Regions from separate parts of the Paenibacillus sp. FSL R7-0333 genome, predicted to be linked through region 1. Evidence: predicted binding sites of a transcription regulator. Region 1 holds the regulator's gene; the other holds the start of a gene.

The links. The regulator LexA, encoded in region 1, represses DNA repair genes until DNA is damaged. The targets are predictions, from matches to a motif close to CGAACATATGTTCG.
Region 2: the regulator LexA is predicted to act here: its motif matches at 7,631-7,644, upstream of recA (recombinase RecA).

Annotation. Positions count from the first base shown of each region.
Region 1 is NZ_JBBOBZ010000001.1:3,924,273-3,936,196, reverse strand. It holds gene MKY86_RS16445 (methionine gamma-lyase family protein) at 116-1,369, shown strand; gene MKY86_RS16440 (AAA family ATPase) at 1,398-1,931, shown strand; gene MKY86_RS16435 (MerR family transcriptional regulator) at 2,208-2,618, shown strand; gene glnA (type I glutamate--ammonia ligase) at 2,648-3,976, shown strand; gene MKY86_RS16425 (GNAT family N-acetyltransferase) at 4,302-4,889, opposite strand; gene MKY86_RS16420 (hypothetical protein) at 5,572-5,841, shown strand; gene MKY86_RS16415 (hypothetical protein) at 5,857-6,216, shown strand; gene MKY86_RS16410 (hypothetical protein) at 6,308-6,529, shown strand; gene MKY86_RS16405 (hypothetical protein) at 6,644-6,862, shown strand; gene MKY86_RS16400 (L,D-transpeptidase) at 6,942-7,280, opposite strand; gene lexA (transcriptional repressor LexA) at 7,469-8,095, opposite strand; gene MKY86_RS16390 (LysM peptidoglycan-binding domain-containing protein) at 8,293-8,709, shown strand; gene MKY86_RS16385 (DUF896 domain-containing protein) at 8,819-9,028, shown strand; gene MKY86_RS16380 (hypothetical protein) at 9,076-9,603, shown strand; gene MKY86_RS16375 (HAD family hydrolase) at 9,639-10,424, shown strand; gene MKY86_RS16370 (FixH family protein) at 10,642-11,064, shown strand; gene metH (methionine synthase) at 11,234-11,924, shown strand, end outside.
Region 2 is NZ_JBBOBZ010000001.1:4,059,820-4,071,743, forward strand. It holds gene MKY86_RS16985 (DEAD/DEAH box helicase) at 1-273, opposite strand, end outside; gene pduL (phosphate propanoyltransferase) at 494-1,066, opposite strand; gene MKY86_RS16995 (dipeptidase) at 1,228-2,214, opposite strand; gene MKY86_RS17000 (stage V sporulation protein S) at 2,374-2,634, opposite strand; gene MKY86_RS17005 (TIGR00282 family metallophosphoesterase) at 2,850-3,644, opposite strand; gene rny (ribonuclease Y) at 3,791-5,332, opposite strand; gene MKY86_RS17015 (regulatory protein RecX) at 5,643-6,380, opposite strand; gene recA (recombinase RecA) at 6,497-7,561, opposite strand; gene MKY86_RS17025 (competence/damage-inducible protein A) at 7,859-9,148, opposite strand; gene pgsA (CDP-diacylglycerol--glycerol-3-phosphate 3-phosphatidyltransferase) at 9,207-9,794, opposite strand; gene MKY86_RS17035 (YajQ family cyclic di-GMP-binding protein) at 9,943-10,434, opposite strand; gene MKY86_RS17040 (hypothetical protein) at 10,666-10,827, opposite strand; gene MKY86_RS17045 (RodZ domain-containing protein) at 10,911-11,852, opposite strand; gene MKY86_RS17050 (DUF3388 domain-containing protein) at 11,901-11,924, opposite strand, start outside.

The DNA of each region.
Region 1 (11,924 bases):
TGATCCAGGCAGGCTTTGTTGTGCGGGTTTTCCAGGAATCGATGCCTATCAGGCTGTACATCACTTGCGGAAGCGGGGCATCATTATACAGAATGTTAGGAGAGATGAAGGGGACATGGCAGGATTTGCAGAGGATTTATTACAAGCGGCGGAAGCTGCAGAGCTAGAAATCGAAGGTGCGGTCAAGGCGCTGGACCGGATTGTGGATCATAATCAGTGGAAGGTGATCGAAGCCTTCCAGCGTCAGCATGTGAGTGATTTTCACTTCGCAGGTTCTACCGGTTATGCCTACAATGACCGGGGGCGTGAGGTGCTGGATCTGGTCTATGCTGAAGTATTCGGTGCGGAAGCTGCGCTAGTCCGGCCGCATTTCGCTTCAGGAACTCATACCATATCTACCGCTCTGTTCGGTGTGCTGCGGCCCGGAGATGAGCTTCTGTACATTACAGGGCGCCCCTATGATACGCTGCACAAGGTGGTGGGGAAGCCAGGAGACGGGACAGGCTCTCTGGCGGATTTCGGCATCGGCTACCGGGAGACAGCGCTGACAGAAGAGGGTAAGGTTGACTGGGAGGAGGTCGCCTTAGCAATAAATGACAAGACTAAGGTCATCGGAATCCAGCGTTCGCGCGGCTATGACTGGCGTTCTTCCTTCACGGTCGCTGAGATTGGCGAGATGGCAGCACGGGTAAAAGCCATTAAGCCGGATGTGATCGTATTCGTGGATAACTGTTATGGAGAATTCACAGAGACGCTGGAGCCGCCGCAGGTTGGCGCTGATCTGGTCGCCGGTTCGCTGATCAAGAATCCCGGCGGCGGAATCGCCGAGACTGGCGGTTATATCTGCGGCCGTGCAGAGCTGGTGGAGCTGGCGGCCTACCGTCTGACTGCCCCTGGAATCGGCGGTGAGGTAGGAGCGATGCTCGGCACGACGCGCGGCCTGTATCAAGGCCTGTTCATGGCCCCGCATACGGTGGGACAGGCTGTGAAGGGAAGTATCTTCGCAGCGGCGGTATTCCAGCGCTGCGGCTTCACCACCAAGCCTGCCTGGCATGAGCCGCGTACGGATCTGATTCAGGCGGTGGCTTTTGACGGACCCGAGCATCTGATTGCCTTCGTACAAGGTATCCAGCGCGCAGCAGCGGTAGACAGCCACGTCGTGCCTGAGCCTTGGGACATGCCGGGATATGAGCATCCAGTCATCATGGCTGCCGGGACCTTCATCCAGGGCGGAAGCCTGGAGCTGTCAGCCGACGCGCCCATCCGCGCACCGTATATCGGGTACATGCAAGGCGGATTAACCTATTCTCATGTCAAATACGGGGTATTAATGGCTCTTCAGAGCATGAGGGAGCGCAAGCTGCTGTAGTTCTCGAACACATAGGAGGCAGAGGCCGATGTACGAAGCAGAAGCAATCGAGGGATTGTTGCAGAAAAGGAGTGCGGACAAGGCTCCACTAGTCGTCATGATGTGCGGAGTAGCGGGTTCGGGCAAAACGACTTTTGCGCTTAAGCTGGAGCATGAGGGGTTCGTCCGGCTGTCCATCGATGAGGATATCTGGAGTACATATGGCCGCTACGGGATAGATTATCCTGAGGAGGAGTACGAATCCTTGAAGGAACAGTCGGAACGCAAGCTGCGCAAAGAGCTGGTGCAGCTGGTTCAGGCGAAGCGTCATGTGGTGGTGGATTTCAGCTTCTGGCAGCGGCAGCGCCGGGATGATTACAAACAGCTGATCGGGGAGTATGGCGGGAAATGGGCTGTGATCTTCCTCAAGGTACAGCCTGAAGAGCTACGGCGGCGGCTCCTGTTAAGAAGCGAGCGGATGGATGCCAATGCGGCATTCACCATTACCGAGGAGATTCTGACCCGTTTCCTGAACGGATTCGAGACTCCGGCTGGAGAAGGGGAATGGGTCGTTGAAGCGTGACATGCCATGAAACATGTACAGTAAGCCTTTAAGGCCCCCGCAAAGCACCTATTTCGTCATCGGAACTAAAGCCCTGTTATGTGGGCGGATTTTGCCTGCGGATTGCTCTTTGTGATATACTTCGGGGAACCAAATCCCATGCATCGGACACTTTGATCTGTTAATCTCACAATGGGTGAAAGAAATCTTGTGAGAAAAACTCACATACCATTGACACGCCATATAAGGAAATGTACAATGAGATGAGAAAAAGATCATTGGAAGGTTGGATGAGTCATGGGTGATGAAATCCGCAGAAATATGGCATTATTTCCGATTGGAATCGTAATGAAGTTAACAGATCTATCCGCCAGACAAATTCGTTATTATGAGCAGCACAGCCTGATCGTACCTGCGCGTACCTCCGGCAACCAGCGTTTGTTCTCTTTTAATGATGTGGAACGTCTGCTTGAGATCAAGGCGTTGATTGAGAAGGGTGTTAATATTGCCGGCATTAAGCAGGTGATGAATCCTGTCTCGAAGGAATCTGAAGAAGCTACGGTTATTACCCCTGACACAGAGGTGAGACGTAGAGAGTTGTCTGATTCGCAGCTTCACCGTCTGCTGAAGCAGGAGCTGGTTTCCGGTAAAAGACCGGGACAAGTGTCTCTGATCCAAGGTGAGCTATCCCGGTTTTTTAATAAATAATATAGAGCTGTTGAAAGGGAGAGGGTAACGTGAGCTTTACTAAAGAGGATATTCTGCGCATTTCCAAGGACGAGAACGTCCGGTTTATTCGCCTGCAATTCACCGATTTGCTGGGAACGATCAAGAATGTTGAGATTCCGGTAAGCCAGCTTGAAAAAGCACTCGACAATAAAATGATGTTCGATGGCTCGTCCATCGAAGGTTATGTGCGGATTGAAGAATCCGATATGTATCTGTATCCGGACCTGAGCACCTGGGTTATCTTCCCTTGGGTGACTGACAGCCGTGTGGCACGTCTGATTTGTGATGTGTACATGCCGGATGGCACACCGTTTGCCGGAGACCCGCGTGGTATCCTCAAGCGTTGTCTGCAGGAAGCGGAAGAAATGGGCTTTACAGCTATGAATGTTGGACCGGAGCCGGAATTCTTCCTGTTCAGAACAGACGAGAAGGGCAATCCGACAACCGAGCTGAATGACCAGGGTGGATATTTCGATCTGGCGCCAATGGATCTTGGGGAGAACTGCCGCCGCGAAATCGTATTGACACTGGAAGAGATGGGCTTTGAAATTGAAGCCTCCCACCACGAAGTGGCTTCCGGCCAGCATGAAATTGACTTCAAATATGCCGATGCCATCAAGGCAGCGGATCAGATTCAGACCTTCAAGCTTGTCGTGAAGACGGTAGCCCGCCATCACGGCCTGCATGCAACCTTTATGCCTAAGCCGCTGTTCGGTATGAACGGATCTGGTATGCACGCTCACCAATCCCTGTTCAAAGGCAAAGAGAATATGTTCTACGATGAGAGCGATAAGCTGGGCCTTAGCAAGACTGCCCGTTATTACATGGCCGGGATTCTGAAGCACGCACGTGCTTTTGCAGCGATCACTAACCCGACTGTCAACTCTTACAAACGTCTGGTGCCTGGTTATGAAGCACCTTGCTATGTAGCCTGGTCTGCAAGTAACCGTAGCCCGATGATCCGTATTCCGGCTTCGAGAGGACTCAGCACACGCGTTGAGGTTCGTAACCCGGACCCGGCGGCTAACCCTTACCTTGCACTCGCTGTTATGCTGAAGGCAGGTCTGGATGGAATCAAGCGTCAGCTTGATCTTCCGGCTCCTATCGACCGTAACATCTATGTGATGTCCGAAGAAGAGCGGATCGAAGAAGGCATCCCAAGTCTGCCAGCCGATCTGAAGGAAGCCCTGAACGAAATGATCCGCAGCCACGTGATCACAGAAGCCCTCGGCGAACACGCCCTGGCCCACTTCTACGAGCTGAAGGAAATCGAATGGGACATCTACCGCACCCAGGTCCACGAGTGGGAAAGAGATCAGTACATGACGCTTTACTAGGATACAGCAGCCCTTGGCGCTATTCGCGCCGGGGGCTTTTTATATTTTTTAGAGAGTATGATTTACATCTGTCCGGGGATCTAGTGCTCTTACGTATGTGGGATTCAAGATGTATACAAAAAACCGAACACAATTGGCGGCCGCGAAGGGTTAGTTAGATTGTGGTGAAGACATACCCAAAAAGCAGGCTTCCTAAAGCTAGCACAACAGTCATGCCAAGGAGCACTCTAATATAAAAAACCAACAGCTTTCTTTTACCGAGAAATAAATCCCGGACTGCTGTTGGTATATGGAACTGAACGTCTCTGATTAGGTTAATGCATGATTATATATTTTGGTGTTGCTCATGAAGAAGATCCCTATATTCATTCTTTGTTAAACCAAACAACATAGAATCATGATATTTACCATTGATATAGAAAATTTGACGTCGGACTCCTTCTTGAACGCATCCTACTTTTCTAAGCATAGCAGCCGATGCCTTATTTCCGTCCAGAACATAATCATTAAATTTATTAAGTCTACGCTCGAAAAATGCATATTTTAAAAGCATGTGCACTGCCCTGGTACCGTAACCCTTACCTCGATAGGCATGATCAATTACAATACCTATGCTGAAAGTACCATTCCTCTCGTCAATGCTGTTTAGATTAATACCACCTACCGTTTCACCGTTCATATTTTCAATAGTAAACATGATTCGGCCATTAGTGGACGAAAATTCAACGTTCTCTTCAACGAATTTCTTCGCACCCGAGATTGTAGGCGGCAATTCAATAGTACATTCCAGAAAACGACGGGCAGGGGTATCGAATGCAGTTAAATATATACTTTCCCAATCCTCAGCCTCTATTGAACGCAATCTAATTTCATCATCTTGCCAATAATAGTTTGTATAATCTATATTTCGCATAAGTACACCTCCAAATAATATCACGATTCTATAAGTTTATCTCATGAAATATATATTTTGGAGGTGCTTTTTGATTATAAGTGATCTTAACATGATGACATTACTTAGATGGTGTAGTTCTAAGATTATTGTTCAAAGTCAAACGGGGGGCGGAAGATCTGCTACATTAGTATATAAGTTATTCCGAAGTATGTTTATAAAAAAAGGCGCCTACTCCCACCAAACGTAGTATGTGCCTAGTGGCCTGTAAGTTGGTTAATCGTAGCGAGGATCTCTGGCGAATATTCGGTGATCAGAACGCCTTGGATGAGCGGCATTGCCTTAAGCGAAAATCCATTCAACGTTTCCTCCCAGGTTTAATAGATTATTCTTCGAGAGGAATCGGGGGCCGGATGATATACCATAGCAATCCATAAGCTAATCCAAAGTAAAGGAGTATACCCAGTATGGATAGGGACAGAAGAATGAGGATAACCTTATTTCCGTTCATACATTTACCTCCTAAATAAAAAAACTCTCCCGATTTTTAGTGCGGGGGAGAGACTGAAGATGAAGACTGAGCAAAACCCTTACAACATAATATAAAGGAATTATAACTCCAGATCAATTCATTTTACATACTATTCCATCTCCTATATACTTAACCAGAAGAGAATTCTAGTGGCAGACATGGGAGCGGATGATGAAGAATACATATAAGATTATGCTTTCGCTGATGCTCATCCTGGCGCTAACATGTCCGGTGGCTGGGGCGGAAGGAGTGGCTGTGCCAGCGGAGACCCAAACTAGGCTTATGGAGCAATATGGGCTGGATGCGCCGGCTCTGCCGGTGTGGGATTGGAGCAGTGTTGATGTCGGGGCCAGTGGAATTACAGGTGGGATGCTGTTCTTGTACCGGATGATGTTGAATCCGCTGGGGGTCTTGCTGCAAGAGATAATATATATTCTGTAGTTGAGGGGGAAAAGAATGAATTCGCGTTATGATACGCCAAGTCCTGCACGCAGAGTCCGCAGGAGATCGGGCGGTAAGTCGTTACTGGTTCTTATCCTTGTTCTGATTGTGATGGCGGTTACGAATCCGGGAAAGGAAGCATTCAGTGAATATTCTGTAAAGAATCTGGAAAATACGCTCGGTCAGGAAATAGGCGACGGAATTACCAAGCAGGTGGCCCAGCCTTTAATTGAGTCTTTGACCGTGAGGGATAACTACATTTTGTTTTCTGTATTCAGTGTACCGGACCTTAAGAATACCAATTTTTTTACCCGGGATGGCGGGGCCACGAAGAAGTATATCGGATTGTTCAAAATCCTGTTTATTAAGCTGTAAATATGGTTTACATATTGTTCCATGACCCGGTATAATTGAATAGATTCGAGACGGAATCTTTAATATGGTTGTGGAACAAGGAGGAACGAAGTTGAATACGGCTTATAAAGTACTGTCCAGTGATGCTGATCTATTCGCTGCCGCACTGGCACAGGTACAGGTCTACGTCGTTCAGCTGGTTGATGGCAAACCGCATGTGATTGCTGATTATGCCGGACCTGTACAGAAATGGACACCGGAGTACATTGTGCTGGCCGGAATGACTTATAGACGCGATGAATTTGAATTCCGGGTACGATTGAACAAGAAGTAAGCAGATTCGCTGCCCACTACCTGCAGCTCTAACTAACATTACTGCCGAATCACACAATCTTTGGAGCCATTCTTGGCATCTCTTATACTATCCAAGTGTAAAAGAGGTGTAAAGATGAGCCAAAGAGAACGTAACCGGATTCGCAGAGCCATTAATGTCCTGCTGACACAGCGGGCAATCCTGCTGGAGAGACTGGAAGAAATCAATGAGAATCTGCGCAGGGTGCCTAGAGGTTCGCGGGCCAGAAGAGAACTGCTGGCAGCCAGAGAATCGATCCGCGAGGCCATCCGTTTGAATACGGTGGCTATCCGTCTGTTGAGAAGTGTGCTGTAGTCTGTATCCGCTCTAATTTATATGAGTCACAGGAACCCTTGGGACGCAATCTGGCGTCTCAAGGGTTTTTGCGACGTTCCTATTCCCGGATGGTGACACGGGTACCTATGGGAACGAGGGCGGCTAGAGCCAGAACATCTGCGTTATACATACGAATACAGCCGTGTGAGACCATGTGGCCGATGGAGGATGGGTCATTGGTTCCGTGGATGCCGTAATGCGGCTTGGACAGTCCCATCCAGAAGGCACCGAACGGACCGCCCGGATTGGGCTGTTTGTTAATGATGGTGTATTCGCCTACAGGCGAGACGGTTAACATTTTGCCGATGCCGACAGGGAAGCCTCTGGTGACAACGTCATTATCCAGCAGGTACAGCATGCGCTGTGACAGATCGACGATAATTCGGTAATTGGGCATACAGATCAGCACTCCTTTGTAACAGGATATGTGCGGAGCTATGCAGCGGTTCGCAGAAAAAATGGCCAAAAAGCCGAATGCGAACAAATGTTTGTATACAGCTTTTTGGCCACTACACGAAGTAAAATGAACATAAAACAGGCTGCTTCGCATGGTGCGGAGCAGCCTGTTGTTAAGCGGGGAGTAGATTAGTGGATATCGCGGAATAATCCGATGACCCGGCCCAAAATCGTAACGCGGTTAAGGCGGAGAGGCTCGTACGCCGGATTCTCCGGCTGCAGCCTGATATGATCCCGTTCCTTGTAGAAGGTCTTGACAGTTGCTTCATCTTCTTCGGTCATCGCTACAACAATATCGCCATTGTCGGCAGTCTGCTGCTGGCGTACGATGACATAATCCCCGTTCATAATTCCGGCATCCACCATACTGTCACCAAGGACAGATAGCATAAATACCTTGTTATCGCCTACGTAGTGAGCAGGTAATGGGAAGTAATCCTCAATATTCTCTGTAGCTGTAATAGGAACACCAGCTGTAACCTTACCCACTACCGGGATGCGGGTAACGGTCTGGACGAATTGATGCACATTCTCTGAATCTTCCTGGCCGAGTAATTCAATGGCACGCGGTTTCGTTGGGTCACGCCGGATCAGGCCCTTCTTCTCAAGCCGGTCCAAGTGACCATGCACGGTGGAGCTGGAGGCCAGTCCGACAGCCTCGCCAATCTCGCGGACGGACGGAGGATAACCCTTGCTGCGGACTTCATTACGTATAAATTCCAGGATCGCCAGCTGACGACTAGAAATCTTTGACATCGGTATCAACCCCATATACTATGTTTGGGAAAATTATAACATAGAACTTCCGTTCGTACAAACATAAGTTCTAAAATGAGGGAAATAAGAGAACGGAAATAAAGAGAACAAATGTTCCGAAAAAACTATTGATCGAAACACATGTTCGTGTTATATTATTTTCGAAAGCAAGAACATGTGTTTGGAGGATGATAATCATGTTAAAGTATAGTACATACAACAGCATCTACAATAATGAGGATATCGAGGTGTCCGCTCCCGGTAATCCAACTGCTCATAGTAATGTAACCAAGATCAAGGACGCGATTCTTCATAGTGTCGCTGCGCTCTCATCACTATTCCGTCAGGTCAGCCTGATGAAGATTCTCCTGGTGCTGATGCTTGTTATTTCGGGATTCACTGTGGTGGGGAATGTTTTTGCCGGTTCGGTCTCGTCGATGAAGCCGGATAAGCGGATTGTAGTCGAACGCGGGGATACCTTATGGAGTATTGCGTTAAGCAACAAGCCTGAGGACATGAAGACAGCCGTATATATAGAAGGAATAATGAAGAGTAATCATTTGGAGAACAGCGTCATTAAGGCCGGAGATATTCTGACTTTACCTGTATATTGAAGGAATGTGTCATGCTAATGATCGACTCGGAGAGCTTTCAGGGGGTAGACCTTGACAAGCTCTTTTTCTCATGGCAAAGTTAAAATGAATTTAGAGGGAGGGAAACGTATTGAATATTGACGAATTGGTCGCACGTATCAATGAATTGGCACGCAAAGCTAAGAACGGCGGCCTGAATGAAGAGGAACTGGCTGAACGTGCCAAGCTCCGCGAGATTTACCTGGGGAATATCCGCACTAACTTTCGGGCCCAGCTTGATACTATCGAAATTGTGGACAATCCGGAGCATGAAGAAGGCAATAACGGACTTAAGCATTAGCCTGTTGCCTTTTCATAGATAATACAGGATGACTAGGGGGAACTTACATGGCCCGTTCTTGGGAAAGAATGGTTCAACGCAACACCAAGCAAATTAACCAGCAAAGAAAGAAGCAGGGGAAGGACTCCATTTACACTTCCAGCACTAAGACTGCCGCGAAAAGCATCGATATTTTCAAAGGCCGCAATATTGTATTCCCCGTTGTACTGATGCTGCTTGGCATCATGTTCTGGGTGGTCGGCTCAATTGACGAAGCCAAAGGAAGCGGGATTCTGGCCAACTGGCTGGGTGTGGTGCTGTACTTCCTGCTTGCTGCGCTGCTGTTCTTCCGCCGTCCGTTCCTTAAGGTTGAGCGTGCGCGTATCTCTACTATTAAATATAACCGCGAACGCTTCCTGGCTGCGGCGGATATTGAGAAGATCACTTTATCGCGCAGTGTAGTTACTATTAAGTATAAGGGTAAGCGCAAGCAGTGGATTTTCTCCAAGCTGATTAACCGATATGACACTGCTGCGATGGGGGAACGCCTGGAGCAGTTCGCCAAGAACAACAACATTGAGGTTGTGCACGAATAGGAAGACAGACCAGCATATAGGGAGTGGAAGAACAAATGCCGATTACCGCCGTACTATTTGACCTTGACGATACTCTGCTGTGGGATGACCGCAGTGTGGAAGAAGCCTTCCGCTATGCTTGTGAGGCTGCTGGAGATTCCGTTGATCCCGGGGAGCTGGAAGCTGCTGTTCGCAGGGAAGCCCGTACACTGTACGAATCCTATGAGACGTATCCGTTCACGAAGCTGATCGGTATTAACCCGTATGAAGCGCTGTGGGCGAACTTCACTGCCGGTGAGCAGCCTGAGTTCCGTCAACTGGAACAGCTTGCCCCTGTCTACCGTAAGGAATCCTGGCGCCGCGGCCTGGCCTCACTCGGGGTAGAGGATGAAGCGCTGGCTGCACAGCTGGCTGACAAGTTCGCCGCAGAGCGCCGCGGCCGTCCCTATATCTATGAGGAGACACTTCAGGTGCTGGACGAGCTGCGCGGTAAGGTGAAGCTGCTGCTGCTGACGAACGGCTGCCCGGCCCTTCAGCAGGAGAAGCTGGATGGTGTGCCGGAGCTTACCCCATATTTTGACCACATTGTGATTTCGGGAAGCTTCGGCAAAGGCAAGCCGGACAAAGGAATCTTCGAGCATGCGCTCGGACTGCTGGATATTACTCCAGAGCAAGGGATAATGGTGGGCGATAAGCTTACGACAGATATTCTTGGGGGCTTGTCTGCCGGACTGACCACGGTCTGGATCAACCGCAACGCGAAAGCTTCGGACCCGGAGATTACGCCGGATTACCAGATCAGCCATCTCTCGGAGCTTCTGCCGCTGGTAGACTCCCTATAATTGAATTCTATGAGGCCAGTATCCTATTTTAGGATATTGGCATTTTTTATAAAGATATGACTATTCTCATGTTCACGAGTGAATCATGCAGCTTCTTTAAGGCAAATTGAATAAAATGTGTATAATAAGAAGAGTAGCGATCTGACTTTCATTGTAATATAGAATGGATATGTTCGTGGATGAAGAAGAATCTACCTATGAACCGGGAGGACTTCAGATGATGAAGCCAAGGATACGCAGGGGACTTATATGCATTATAATGGGGATGACGCTAGCCGGATGCTCGGGGAATAAGGAAGATGAGATGCAGATGCATGCTGCGGCCAATTCCTCCATGTCACCGATTAAGGTGGAGCTGAGCTGGACCCCGGAGGAAGTAACCGCAGGTACGGCAGTTAGCTTCAAGGCTGTGGTGACACAGGACGGTGAACCGGTTGATGATGCGAGAGAAGTAATGTTCGAAGTCAACGAGGCAGCGGATAAGACCCGGAAGGTTGAAATCACGGGTGAAAGTGCTGGAGAAGGGGCTTATGTCGGGGAATATACCTTTGAAGAGGCAGGCGAATTCAATGTCACTTCACATGTGACTGCCCGGACGCAGCATTCCATGCCAAGCAAGAAACTTGTGGTAGCGCCTTAAAAGAAATGAAATCAATGGAAATACAAATAATGCAGGGTGGAAAGGAAGGCTTTCCGAAATCCCTTTATTCTGCTAAAATTACTCTAATGTTTCACTGGGGGGATGGAAAGTGGCTAAATACACACTTGCTGAGAGCTTGCAGCAGCGCATATTGATACTGGATGGAGCTATGGGTACCATGATTCAACAGGTGCCGCTCACCGGTGAGGATTTCGGCGGGGATGACCTGGATGGCTGTAATGAAATGCTGGTCCTGACCCGGCCGGAGGTTATTCAGGACATTCATGAGAAATACCTGGAGGCCGGTGCAGATCTGATTGAGACGAATACCTTCGGTGCCACTTCAGTGGTGCTTGCCGAATATGATATTCAGGACCGTGCCCGGGAGATTAACCTTGCGGCCGCCAGACTTGCACGTAATGCCGCTGATAAATATGATACACCGCAGCGCCCGCGTTATGTTGTAGGAGCTATGGGACCGACCACCAAGACGCTTTCCGTTACCGGTGGAGTCACCTTCAAGGAGCTTATTGACAGCTATGAAGAACAGGCGGTTGCCCTGATCGACGGCAAGGTGGACGCGCTGCTCCTGGAGACATCCCAGGATACCCTGAACGTGAAGGCTGGAAGCATTGGCATCCGTAACGCCTTCGAGAAGAGCGGAATTACGCTGCCGGTGATGATTTCAGGAACGATTGAACCTATGGGAACTACACTTGCCGGTCAGAATATAGAAGCCTTCTATATTTCGCTGGAGCATCTGAAGCCGGTGTCCATCGGACTGAACTGTGCTACCGGACCGGAGTTCATGCGGGATCATATCCGTTCGCTGTCCGCGATCTCTTCAGCGGCCGTCAGCT
Region 2 (11,924 bases), 140 kb from region 1:
AATTTGCAGCGCCAGCTCACGGGTAGGCGTAAGAATCAGGGAACGGATGCGCTTGCCTCCGCCGGTTCTGCCCGGCTGCTGGCTCAGCAGCTGAATAATCGGCAACGAGAAGGCCGCCGTTTTACCGGTACCGGTCTGTGCACAGCCCAGGATGTCTCTGCCGGCTAATGCCGCAGGAATAGACTCTTCCTGAATCGGGGTTGGGGATGTATAGTTTTCCAGGCTAAGCGCCTTAAGAATCGGGGGGATCAGGTTCAAATCGTTAAATGTCATTTTATCTCCTTCATTGTGCATACATATATTGGTGAATCCTTAATTCCATTTACGAATACTTCTTTTGCGGCGTCTCCACATAGCGCTCAGCAAAGTCGTAACACATAATGATAACACAGAAAAGCAAATATGAAAACTTTCATTTCTTTCTTTTCAAAAAAAATTACAACAAAAAAGCAGAGGAAGGTCCCCTGCTCTTGTCTTACCTATAATAAAAATACTAGTCTAGGATTTCAGCGGTATCGCCATTATTGGCACCGGCAGCGTTAGCTTCATCGGTATCGATGTGCATGTCCAGCTTGAAGCTGTCGGATACGCGTGCAATTACGTTCTCCAGCACCAGGCCGCGTTCGCCGCCCAGACGTACCTTCAGGAGCTGCTTATCAGCAATGCCCCAAGCTTCTGCTTCGGAAGTATGGAAGTGGATGTGGCGCGCTGCTACAATAACACCAGTCTCCAGCTCAACTTCACCGGCAGGTCCTTTAATCGTAATTCCTGGTGTTCCTTCAATATTGCCGGATTCACGGACAGGGGCCTTCACGCCGAGGCTGAAGGAGTCTGTGCGGGATACTTCCAGCTGTGAAGCCGGACGGGCAGGTCCGAGGATTCTTACTTTGTCGAACTTCCCTTTCGAACCAATGACAGCCACTTGCTCATTCGCTGCGAATTGTCCGGGTTGGGACAGGGGTTTGAACTCGGTCAATTGATAACCTGGGCCAAACAATGCTTCTACGTGCTCCTGCGTAAGGTGAATATGCCGGGCCGACACACCTACGGGTACAGTCTTGCTCATTTTTAAGTCACTCCTTGTATTTTCTCTAGTATCTGTACAAGCCACTGAACATTATACATCTTATTACCCGAAAATAAAAAGACCCGCATCACAATGCGAGGCTTTTTTCCGGGCATATTACGATTCTGTGAATGCTTCATCCTGGTTTTTCCAATTCATAGTCATTTCCCGGCGAGAACAGAGGCGCTTCCTGCCGAAGAAGGTAACTGATCCCTTAAGAATCCTAGCGCATTCTCATACAGCCAGCCCCGCACATCCGCCTCCGGATAGTATTTCAGCAGCATCTCGGCGAACTCCGCGTATTGCCCCGGATGCTCCAGCCCTTCTACCCACGCTTCAATTCCGTCAAAGTCCGAGCCGAACATCAGCTGTCCGCTCCCGCCAAGACCACAGACATGCTCAATATGCCTCCGCATATCCTCCCTCCGGGCCGCTCCTTCATCCCGCACGAACCAGGGGACAAAGGTAAGCCCGATTCGCCCGTCGCTTACAATCAGTGCCTTTAGCTGATCATCACTCAGATTGCGGGGATGACTGCATACCGCTGCGCAATTCGAATGCGAAGCAATGAACGGACGGGTACTGTGCTCCAGCAGCTCCCAAAAGCCTGCCGGGGCCAAATGCGACACGTCCAGCAGCATTCCGCTCCCGTTGCACCAGTCGATCAGTTTCCGGCCATGCTCAGTGAAACCGCCGTTCCGCCGCTCCAGCACACCGTCCGCCGCCCAGTTGGCATAATTCCAGGTAATCCCCAGGCAGCGCACACCCAGCTCGAAGCATAACTGGGCATAGAACAGATTGCCCTCCAGACCGTCCACGCCCTCCAGAGAGAGCATTCCATAGGCCGGTGCAGTGAAGCTGCCTTCCTGCGCTTCTTCCTTCCACCTCAGCCACTGCAGCCCTCCAGGACCGGTAACCTTTTGATGGAAGCACTCGATTTGCCCCAGAATATCCTCGAACTTTGCCCTTCCGCGCACCGCAGACAAATAGATGGCAAAAACCTGCAGTCCGACATTTCCCTCTGCCAGCCGCTCTGCGGTCACATCCAGCCGGGGATCATTCTTGAAGTCTATCCCTGGATTCGCCTGCAGCTTACTCAGAGCATCACAATGAAAATCTGCCACCTTCAGCTTCCTGTTTCCCACCATAGGTCAGCTCTCCTTCTTCCTTCACTTGCTGAATATCCAAATGAACCGTTGATGGCCCAGCGTCTATTTCATGTATATGCACCTAACTGAAACGGCAGTCAGCACAGCAAAAAGCCTGTTTACAATGTAAACAGGCCTAATCTAAATGATTCACTTGAGTTATCTAGGTTCCACAATAAGTTTGATAGCCGTCCGGTCTTCCCCATCAATCACTATATCCGTAAAAGCCGGAATACAGATCAAGTCCACTCCGCTAGGTGCGACAAATCCCCGGGCGATGGCAACGGCCTTCACGGCCTGGTTCAGTGCTCCTGCTCCAATAGCTTGTAGCTCGGCCGATCCACGTTCGCGAAGAACACCTGCTAATGCGCCAGCAACGGAATTTGGATTGGATTTAGCTGATACTTTTAATACATCCATAGTAAGTACCTCCCCTGGGAAAATGATGGTGTTCTTCTTCCACTACAGTAGATGTTATTCGCTTCAGAAGAATTAATTCCTTCTTTTTGCGGACCTCTCCGGAGAAAATAGTTCAAAAGATACTCTTTTTCGATATAATAAATATCACACTTCACCCAAAACAAAATGAGTATTCCCGAATTACCTATTTGCAAGTAGAAATGGCATTGCCGTCCTTAGCTCATCACCCATTCATCCTCACGCAGCCGGATCTTCTCCAGTCGTGTCGCTCTGCCTGTAGCTTCATCAAGTTCTGCGAATAGACCATGCAGCTGCCATTTGCCTTCGTCGACTACAAACCGGGAGGGAAGCTGAGTTGTAAATTTATAGATGATCGCATCCTTTTCCATACCCAGAATCCCTTCTCTTGAACCAACCATACCCGCATCTGTAAGATACGCTGTACCTCCAGGCAGGATCACATCATCATTACTCTGCACATGAGTATGTGTGCCGACTACAATCGAAGCCAGTCCATCCATAAAATAGCCCATCGCAATTTTCTCGGAGGTAGCTTCCGCATGGAAATCCACCAGAATGCACTTATGCTCTCTGCGCAGTTCCTCCACAATCTCCTCGCCTACCCGGAACGGGTCATCGATCGCCGGAAGAAAGGTACGGCCCTGCAGATTCACAATCGCCAGCTGCTTGCCGTTCCCCTTAACAACGGTATATCCGCGGCCCGGTGTCCCCGGCGGAAAGTTAGCCGGACGGATGAGCCGCGGCTCGTCGTCGATGAACTCGAAGATATCCTTGTTGTCCCAGGTGTGGTTGCCCATCGTAATACCGTGGATACCCCAGTTAAAGAATTCGTTAGCGATAGCAGCGGTGATCCCTCTGCCGGCAGCGGCATTCTCACCATTGGCAATGATGATATGCGGCTGATATTTGCTTTTCAGGGAAGGCAGCATTTCACGCAGCGCTTTTCTGCCTGTATTGCCTACAATGTCTCCGATAAATAAAACTTTAATAATCTTCTCCTCCTAAATTTTTGGTTTGTGTATGCTCTGCCAACCATAAATCGCTGCTTAAGTATAATTTCACCTATTCTGCTTCATTCCAAACTCCACAGCGTGCTGCATGAAAAAAGGCCCCGCAAGGGGGCCGATTTCCTTATTTATTTCGCATATTCTACAGCGCGTGTCTCGCGGATTACCGTAACCTTGATATGACCCGGATAATCCAGCTCACTCTCAATCATCTTCGTAATATCGCGGGCCAGACGGAAGCTTTCGGCATCATCAATCTTCTCAGGCTGTACCATTACGCGAACCTCACGGCCCGCCTGAATGGCATAGGATTTCTCGACACCCTCGAAGGACTCCGAGATCTCCTCCAGCTTTTCCAGACGTTTGATGTACGTTTCCAGGGTCTCACGGCGTGCACCTGGACGGGCAGCCGACAATGCATCAGCAGCTCCCACCAGCATAGCAATAACCGAGGTAGCCTCGCAATCTCCATGGTGGGACGCGATACTGTTGATAACCACCGGATGTTCCTTGTACTTCTTCGCCAGTTCGACGCCGATTTCAACATGCGAACCTTCCACTTCATGATCAAGCGCTTTGCCGATATCATGCAGCAGTCCGGCACGTTTTGCAAGCACGATGTCTTCCCCAAGCTCACCGGCCATAAGTCCAGTCAAATAAGCAACCTCCATGGAGTGCTTCAGTACGTTTTGACCGTAGCTCGTGCGGAATTTCAGGCGGCCCAGAATTTTGATCAGATCCGGGTGCAGACCATGAACGCCAACCTCGAAGGTAGCCTGTTCACCGTATTCGCGAATCCGTTCATCCACTTCTTTGCGGGATTTCTCCACCATTTCTTCAATACGTGCAGGATGGATACGTCCATCTGCCACCAGCTTCTCCAGTGCCGTACGGGCCACTTCGCGGCGGATCGGATCAAATCCTGACAGAATAACTGCTTCCGGCGTATCATCAATAATAAGATCAATCCCGGTCAGAGTCTCCAGCGCACGGATATTGCGGCCTTCACGACCGATAATCCGGCCCTTCATCTCTTCATTCGGCAAGGTAACGACAGATACCGTAGTTTCCGCCACATGATCAGCCGCACAGCGTTGAATCGCCAAGGTGATAATCTCACGGGCTTTCTTGTCCGCTTCTTCCTTAGCTTGCTGTTCGATTTCCTTGATCATCTGAGCAGTTTCATGGCGAACTTCCTGTTCTACATTGCTGAGAATGATACTTCTGGCATCATCGATGCTCAGATTGGAGATACGTTCCAGTTCAGTAACCTGATTCTTGTAAATAACATCAATTTGCTGTTGGGTTTCATCAATTCGTTTCTCTTTGTTAGCTACTTGTTCTTCTTTTCGTTCAAGCGATTCCATTTTTTTATCCAGCGATTCTTCCTTTTGCAGCAAACGTCGCTCTTGCCGTTGGATTTCATTCCGACGTTCACGAGTTTCTTTCTCAGCTTCGGTACGGATTCTATGAACTTCGTCCTTAGCCTCAAGTACCGTTTCCTTCTTCAGCGCCTCCGCCTCTTTCTTCGCGTTCTCCACGATGACTACGGCTTCTTTCTCTGCGCTGGAAATCTTAGCTTCTGCAAGGGATTTACGAATAAAATAACCGAATCCAAAGAATGCTGCAGCTACAACGAGAACGACAATGACCCAGATCAATGGATCCATCTGTTCACCTCCTCGCTGATATCCTCCAAGGCTCTTTCCCTTGGGTATTTGTGCAGTTGTTAAACTATCCGTTCATCACCATACAAAAAACCGGTAATACACCGATTGCCATACTGCACATGCTGCACATGGACATTGCCCGCCTTATCCGGCGATTACATTTCATATGAGTTGTACGCGAACCGGAACATAAGAGTCTGCTTTTTGGGAAGGAAAAAGGATTCTTAGTTTATGCCGATTCATGTTATATTTTATTATTTATAAAAAGACCTTGTCAAGAGAGTCGATAACCGTAATAAAGTCAAGAGAATCAATCCGGGAAGTAAAACTCCTCTTCTTCCCCCTCAGAATCCTGCTCATCCCGCAGAATCCTGATCACCTGGCGCACCATTTCTCCTGAGAATCCCCGGCGCATCAGGAACGCCCCTGTCTTCCGCCGTTTGTCGTTCACATCTCCCCGGATCGTATTCCATTTCTTCCGTCCGGTCAGCAGCGCGCTCTCCAGCTCCTGCTCGGGTGTGATCTCATCCAGCGCTTCCGCAATCAGCGACTTATCAATTCCTTTCTCCCGCAGCTCCTGCCGGATCCACATCTTGCCCTTACGCTGATTCACAATCCGCTGCTCCGCCCACTGCTTGGCGTACAAGGGATCATCAAGCAGACGTTCCTCCTGCAGGCGGAGCAGAACTTCGGCAATAACAGTCTCCCCTATTTCCTTCTCCCTTAAACGGCGGGCCATCTCCTGTGCGGTTCTGGGCTTGCGCTCCAGATACCTAAGCCCCTCCACATACGCCCGCTGGCGCTCGTCTGCGGCAACGATATCCTCCAGATCCGCTTTTATAAAAGCACTTCCGGTAATCATCCGGTATTTAATCATGACATCTTCATGAACAGTCATGTTGTAGTCTCCGAAATGGATTAGATAACGATAATTAGACTTCTTAAGCCGCTCTACCTTTGTAATTACCAGCTCTTGATCTGCCGGGAAATCCGCCAGCACCTGCTGCTCATCCTGTTCTTCGAATTCCTCATCCAATTGTATAACCATCCTGCCGATCACCTACTTAAGCTGAAATATTTGCGAAAAGGCACCCTGTAATATCCTCCACAGGGCGCCTATCCATCATGACTTCATTATTCAATTAGAAGTAGAGGAGTACTTAATTACTCGATCTCAAGCAGCAATTTCTCTTCTTCCTCTTGCTCCGCAACCACATCTGCTTCAGATGGTGCCGCTACCAGAGTTGTCAGATTACTTGCCTCACGGATCTTGTTCTCGATCAGCAGAGCAATATCCTGATGTTCCTTCAGGAACTGCTTGGAATTCTCCCGTCCTTGACCCAGACGTTCGCCTTCATAGGAATACCAGGCTCCGCTCTTGTTGACAATATCCATCTCCGTACCGATATCCACAAGGCTTCCCTCTCTGGAGATTCCCTCGCCGTACATGATATCTACATCCGCTTGCTTGAACGGAGGCGCTACCTTGTTCTTCACAACCTTGATCTTCGTGCGGTTACCCACGACATCGTTACCCATCTTGATACTCTCTACCCGGCGCACATCCAGACGGACGGAGGAGTAGAATTTCAGAGCGCGTCCACCCGGAGTGGTCTCTGGGTTACCGAACATTACGCCAATCTTCTCACGAAGCTGGTTAATGAAGATCGCAATGGTGTTGGATTTGTTAATGGCGCCTGACAGCTTCCGCAAGGCCTGGGACATCAGACGGGCCTGCAAGCCTACGTGGGAATCACCCATGTCGCCTTCAATTTCCGCCTTCGGCACAAGTGCTGCTACAGAGTCAACTACAATGATGTCTACTGCTCCGCTGCGTACAAGCGCTTCAGCGATTTCCAGGGCCTGTTCACCCGTATCAGGCTGGGACAGCAGCAATTCATCAATGTTAACGCCAAGCGCCTTGGCATACTTGGGATCAAGCGCATGCTCAGCATCGATGAAGGCAGCTTGTCCGCCCTGCTTCTGTACTTCAGCGATCGCATGGAGTGCAACCGTCGTCTTACCGGAAGATTCCGGTCCATATACTTCAATAATACGTCCTTTGGGAAGTCCGCCAATACCTAGTGCAATATCAAGTGCCAAAGATCCGCTAGGTACAACTTCCACTTTCATGTGAGTGGATTCTCCCAGTTTCATTACCGAACCTTTACCGAATTGTTTTTCTATTTGACGAAGCGCCATATCAAGCGCTGCACGACGATCTGACAATCAGACCACTTCCTTCACTGTTTATAGTATTATAATAACGTGTTTTGAAGGGCTTGCCAAGTCTTTTTTAGAACATACATTCGTTTTTTTTGCTCCCAGGGATAATACTCCCTTTTATTGTAAGATGAAGGCCTCCTTCCGGATGCAAAACTCAGCAGGTGCTTCTCTTCCGCTTCTTACGTTAACAGGAACAGCCATAGGGTAATTTGTTATACCTAATATAAAACAAAAAACCGTAGCATGATCGCTCAAGCCACGGTTCTTCCGTATACATGAATTATATACCGGCCCGTACAGTTATTGCAAGGCCGAGCCTTCCAGCGGAGTAGCAACCTTGCGTTCTTCCAGGCGGCGCCACAACCGGTACAGCAGCGCCTTGACGGTGCGCAGCCGGATGTTCTCACGGGTGCCCTTCAGATTCAGCTCATATACCTCTGTCTTGCAGCCCCGCTCAGCCAGTCCTACGAACACAAGACCCACCGGCTTGCGCTCGGAATATCCCGGTCCGGCTACACCGGTAACCGATAAGCCGAAGTCCGTGTCACCGATCATACGCACCTGCTCAGCCAGTACCTCCGCAACCTCGCGGCTCACCGCTCCCGGGGCATCCGGACCTTCAAGCATGGCGGAAGGCACATTCAGCAGTTTCTTCTTAATATCATTGGAATAACAGACGATCCCTCCGGCAAACATGGAGGCGCTGCCCGGAATATTCGTAATGCTCTCCATCAGCAGACCGCCTGTACAGCTCTCGGCAGCACTCAGAGTGAGTCCCGCATCCGCCATCCAGTCCACAATCAGCTGCTCCAGCGGCACATCGATGTTGGCATACAGATTCTCCGGCAGAATGTCAGCAATCGTCTTCTCCAGAGCATCGAGCTTGACCATAGCTTCCCGCTCGGACGGCGCCTTGGTGGAGATGCGCACGGTCACTTCGCCTTCCTTGGCATACGGGGCAATCGTTGGATCGCTCTGGCTGCGGATCAGCTCAATCAGCTTGTCCTCCAGCAGCGACTCGCCAATCCCGGCGAACTTCAGCATCTTCGAGTAGAGCGGCATTTCACCAGTAAGTGCATGCTGCTGAAGCCATGGCTTGGCCTTATCCGTGAACATCGGCTTCATCTCCCGGGGCGGGCCGGGCAGCACGATATAATATTTGTCTTCTTCTGCAAAAGCAATCCCTACCGCAAGGCCGGCATCATTGGACAGAGGAGTCGTCCCTTCAATGACAAGCGCCTGCTTGCGGTTATTCTCAGTCATTACAATCTTGCGGTCATCGAAGAAGCGCTGCACATGATCCATGGCCAGCTGGTCGATGTGCAGGGTCCGGCCAAGCGCCGCAGCCAGCGCATCTTTGGTCAGATCATCCTCGGTCGGACCAATGCCGCCCGTGAACAATATAACATCCGCCCGGCTCTGAGCAATCCGGATCGCTTCCAGAAGGCGGCTTTTGTTATCTCCCACAACGGTCTGAAAATAAACGTCAATGCCTAATGCAGCCAGCTCGACTGAAAGAAACTGGGCATTGCTGTTCACGATTTGTCCAAGTAAAAGTTCTGTTCCAACGGCAATAATCTCTGCTTTCATAGCTGACGTTCTCCTCCTGATTGTAGGTATCCTGCAAGGTTCAGCCTGTTCCAGCCTCTCAGGCTTTGTTCAAATCCAGCAGATCCTTATTCTTCACGAAATAATCAATGCCAGAGTAAATGGTAATGATGGCTGCCGCCCAGATGGCAATGTCATCCACAGGGATGCTGACGAACTGGAACGGGAAATTGTTAAGCAGCAGCAGGGAAATAGCAACAATCTGAATCACTGTTTTTACCTTTCCCCATTTGCTTGCAGCCACTACCTTCCCTTCCAGCAGTGCCACCTGGCGCAGGCCGGTCACGGCAAACTCGCGGCTGATGATGACAATGGCAATCCAGGAATCGCATCTTCCCAGCTCGACCAGCGAGATCAGCACGGCCGAGACCAGCAGCTTATCCGCAAGCGGATCGAGCAGCTTGCCCAGATTGGTGACCATGTTATATTTTCTGGCTATGTAACCGTCAATTCCATCGGTACTGGCTGCCAGCAGAAAAATAACTGCCGCGACCAAGTGATTAATTGAAAGCTGAAAGGAGCCCCAATGTATCGGTTCCGGATAGAAGCTGAAGTCCACCAGCAGAAAAAACATCATGATTGGGATAAGGCAAATACGTGCTAATGTGATGCGGTTGGGTAAATTCACTGAAGGTTCCTCCCCTAGTCCATACGAATCCGGTATTCCAGCATTTTCTTCAAAACTGCTTAGCTAGTATATTATAGCCATAAATAAGTGTCAAAAAAACATGAAGCACCCCGCAAGTAAGGTAGTATACAATGCGGGGCACATGATCTTACTTTAAATTGTTAAACTGTAAATCAAGCGGCAAATCAGCCTTGCGTAAAAGCTGGATAATCTGCTGGAGATCGTCGCGGCTTTTGCCGGTCACACGGATCTGATCACCCTGGATCGTGCTCTTAACCTTCAGCTTGGAATCGCGGATCAGAATATTGATCTTCTTCGCGTTCTCCTGGTCTATCCCTTGGCGCAGTCCCAGCCGCTGGCGCACCGTGCCGAGCGAAGCCGGCTCCACTTTGCCGAAATCCATATTTTTCAGCGTGATTCCCCGCTTCACCATCTTGGTCTGGAGGATATCAATAACTGCATTCAGCTTGTATTCATCCTCTGAGGCGATGACAAGCGCATCCTTCTCCAGCTTCAGGCTGCTCTTGCTGTTCTTGAAATCAAACCGGTTATCAATTTCCTTCTCGGTCTGATGAACCGCATTGGTCAGCTCCTGCATATCCATCTTGGATACGATATCAAATGAACTTTCTGAACTCATGGTTCCACATCCTTTACTTACAATTAGTCTGTTCCTATTATATGAGATAGGGGCTCTTAAGTCTAATACTGGAAAAGAGTCAAGTGGAAACGGCATTCCGTCCTTTGTAAGGACGGTACCGTTTCAGCGAGAAATAGAAGGATAATTTATAGCGTAAACATATAAATTCTTATATTTTCACCTAAAAACACGCCTCCCGGAACCTGTCCGGGAGACGCTCACCTCTAAATATTATCTGCTGCGTGCAGGAGCCCGGAACATATCCAGAATCCCCAGCAGAACATGTGCCAGTCCAAAGCCCAGAATACCATATCCCCAGGCGCCCGGTGTCAAATAATACCCCAGGAGACTGACAATAATGCCAAGCCCTGTTACAATCCAGCTGACGGTCATGAGAGAATACACCTCACTTTGGCGTAAGAACTGTTAAACACTTCTAGGTTCTCCATTCTGCCAAAGACTATACATCGGGTGTACTATTCTCCTGTAGTGCTACCGTCAGTAGCGCCGTCCGTCCCGCTATCCAGTTCAAGGAGCAGGCGCGAGGAGGTTTTGCCGTCGGTGATAGCCTGTCCGTTGACCGAAATTGCCGTAGCTGGTGAATATCCCGATTTGATATACATTCCGCCGCTGTCCAGTGTAAAGCTCAGATTCTCACCGGCCTTGGTGTTCCCGAAGCTGAGCTTCTCCCCCTTGGAGTTCTCGCCCTTGTACACTTCAAGCCAGCTGACTCCGGTCGCGGCAATCTGTACCTGAACCGGGGTTCCAGCAGGTGCAGAGACCTTGTAAATGGTCGTCTTGCCCGATTTACGGTCCTGAGTAACGGTGACAGCACCCGGAGAAGACGATGGAGACGGCTCTGGAGTTGCAGCAGGCGCAGTGGTTGCCGCGGCTCCTGCATCAGGTGTAGCTGCCGCATCCGCTGAAGGCACTGCACCGCCTCCAGCGGCAGTAGGAGAAGGCTTAGCCTTAGCCGGATCTTGCGTCGCGGTAGTCATGCTTGCATTATCCGCTTTCTCCGGCGAATCATTATTCATTGTGGAAGAGGCATATAAGTAGATGACCACCAGAATCAGCACCGGGAAGGTCCACATCAGCAAGGTCGGGAGCCACTTGGCGTTACGCTCCGTTTCAGGCTTGCGGCTGCGCTTCTGAATCACGGTCTCCATGGTAGTATCGACGGGAGCAGCAGGCACATTGCCGTGCTCCTCCATCAGCTCATCCGGGTTAACCCCGACCGCCTCGGCATAGGTTTTGATAAAGGCCCGGACATAAAAGCTGCCCGGAAGCACTTTATAATCCCCTGCTTCGATGGCTTCCAAATATTTTTTGCGGATCTTTGTTACTTCCTGGACATCATCAAGACTCATCCCTTTTTGCAGACGAGCCTCCTTCAAATGCCGGCCCAGTTCCGACATACCATCACCTCCTGAATGTTGTGTGAGCAATGCTCTGAATGAAATATATTAAAGATCTTCACTGTAGCTTGT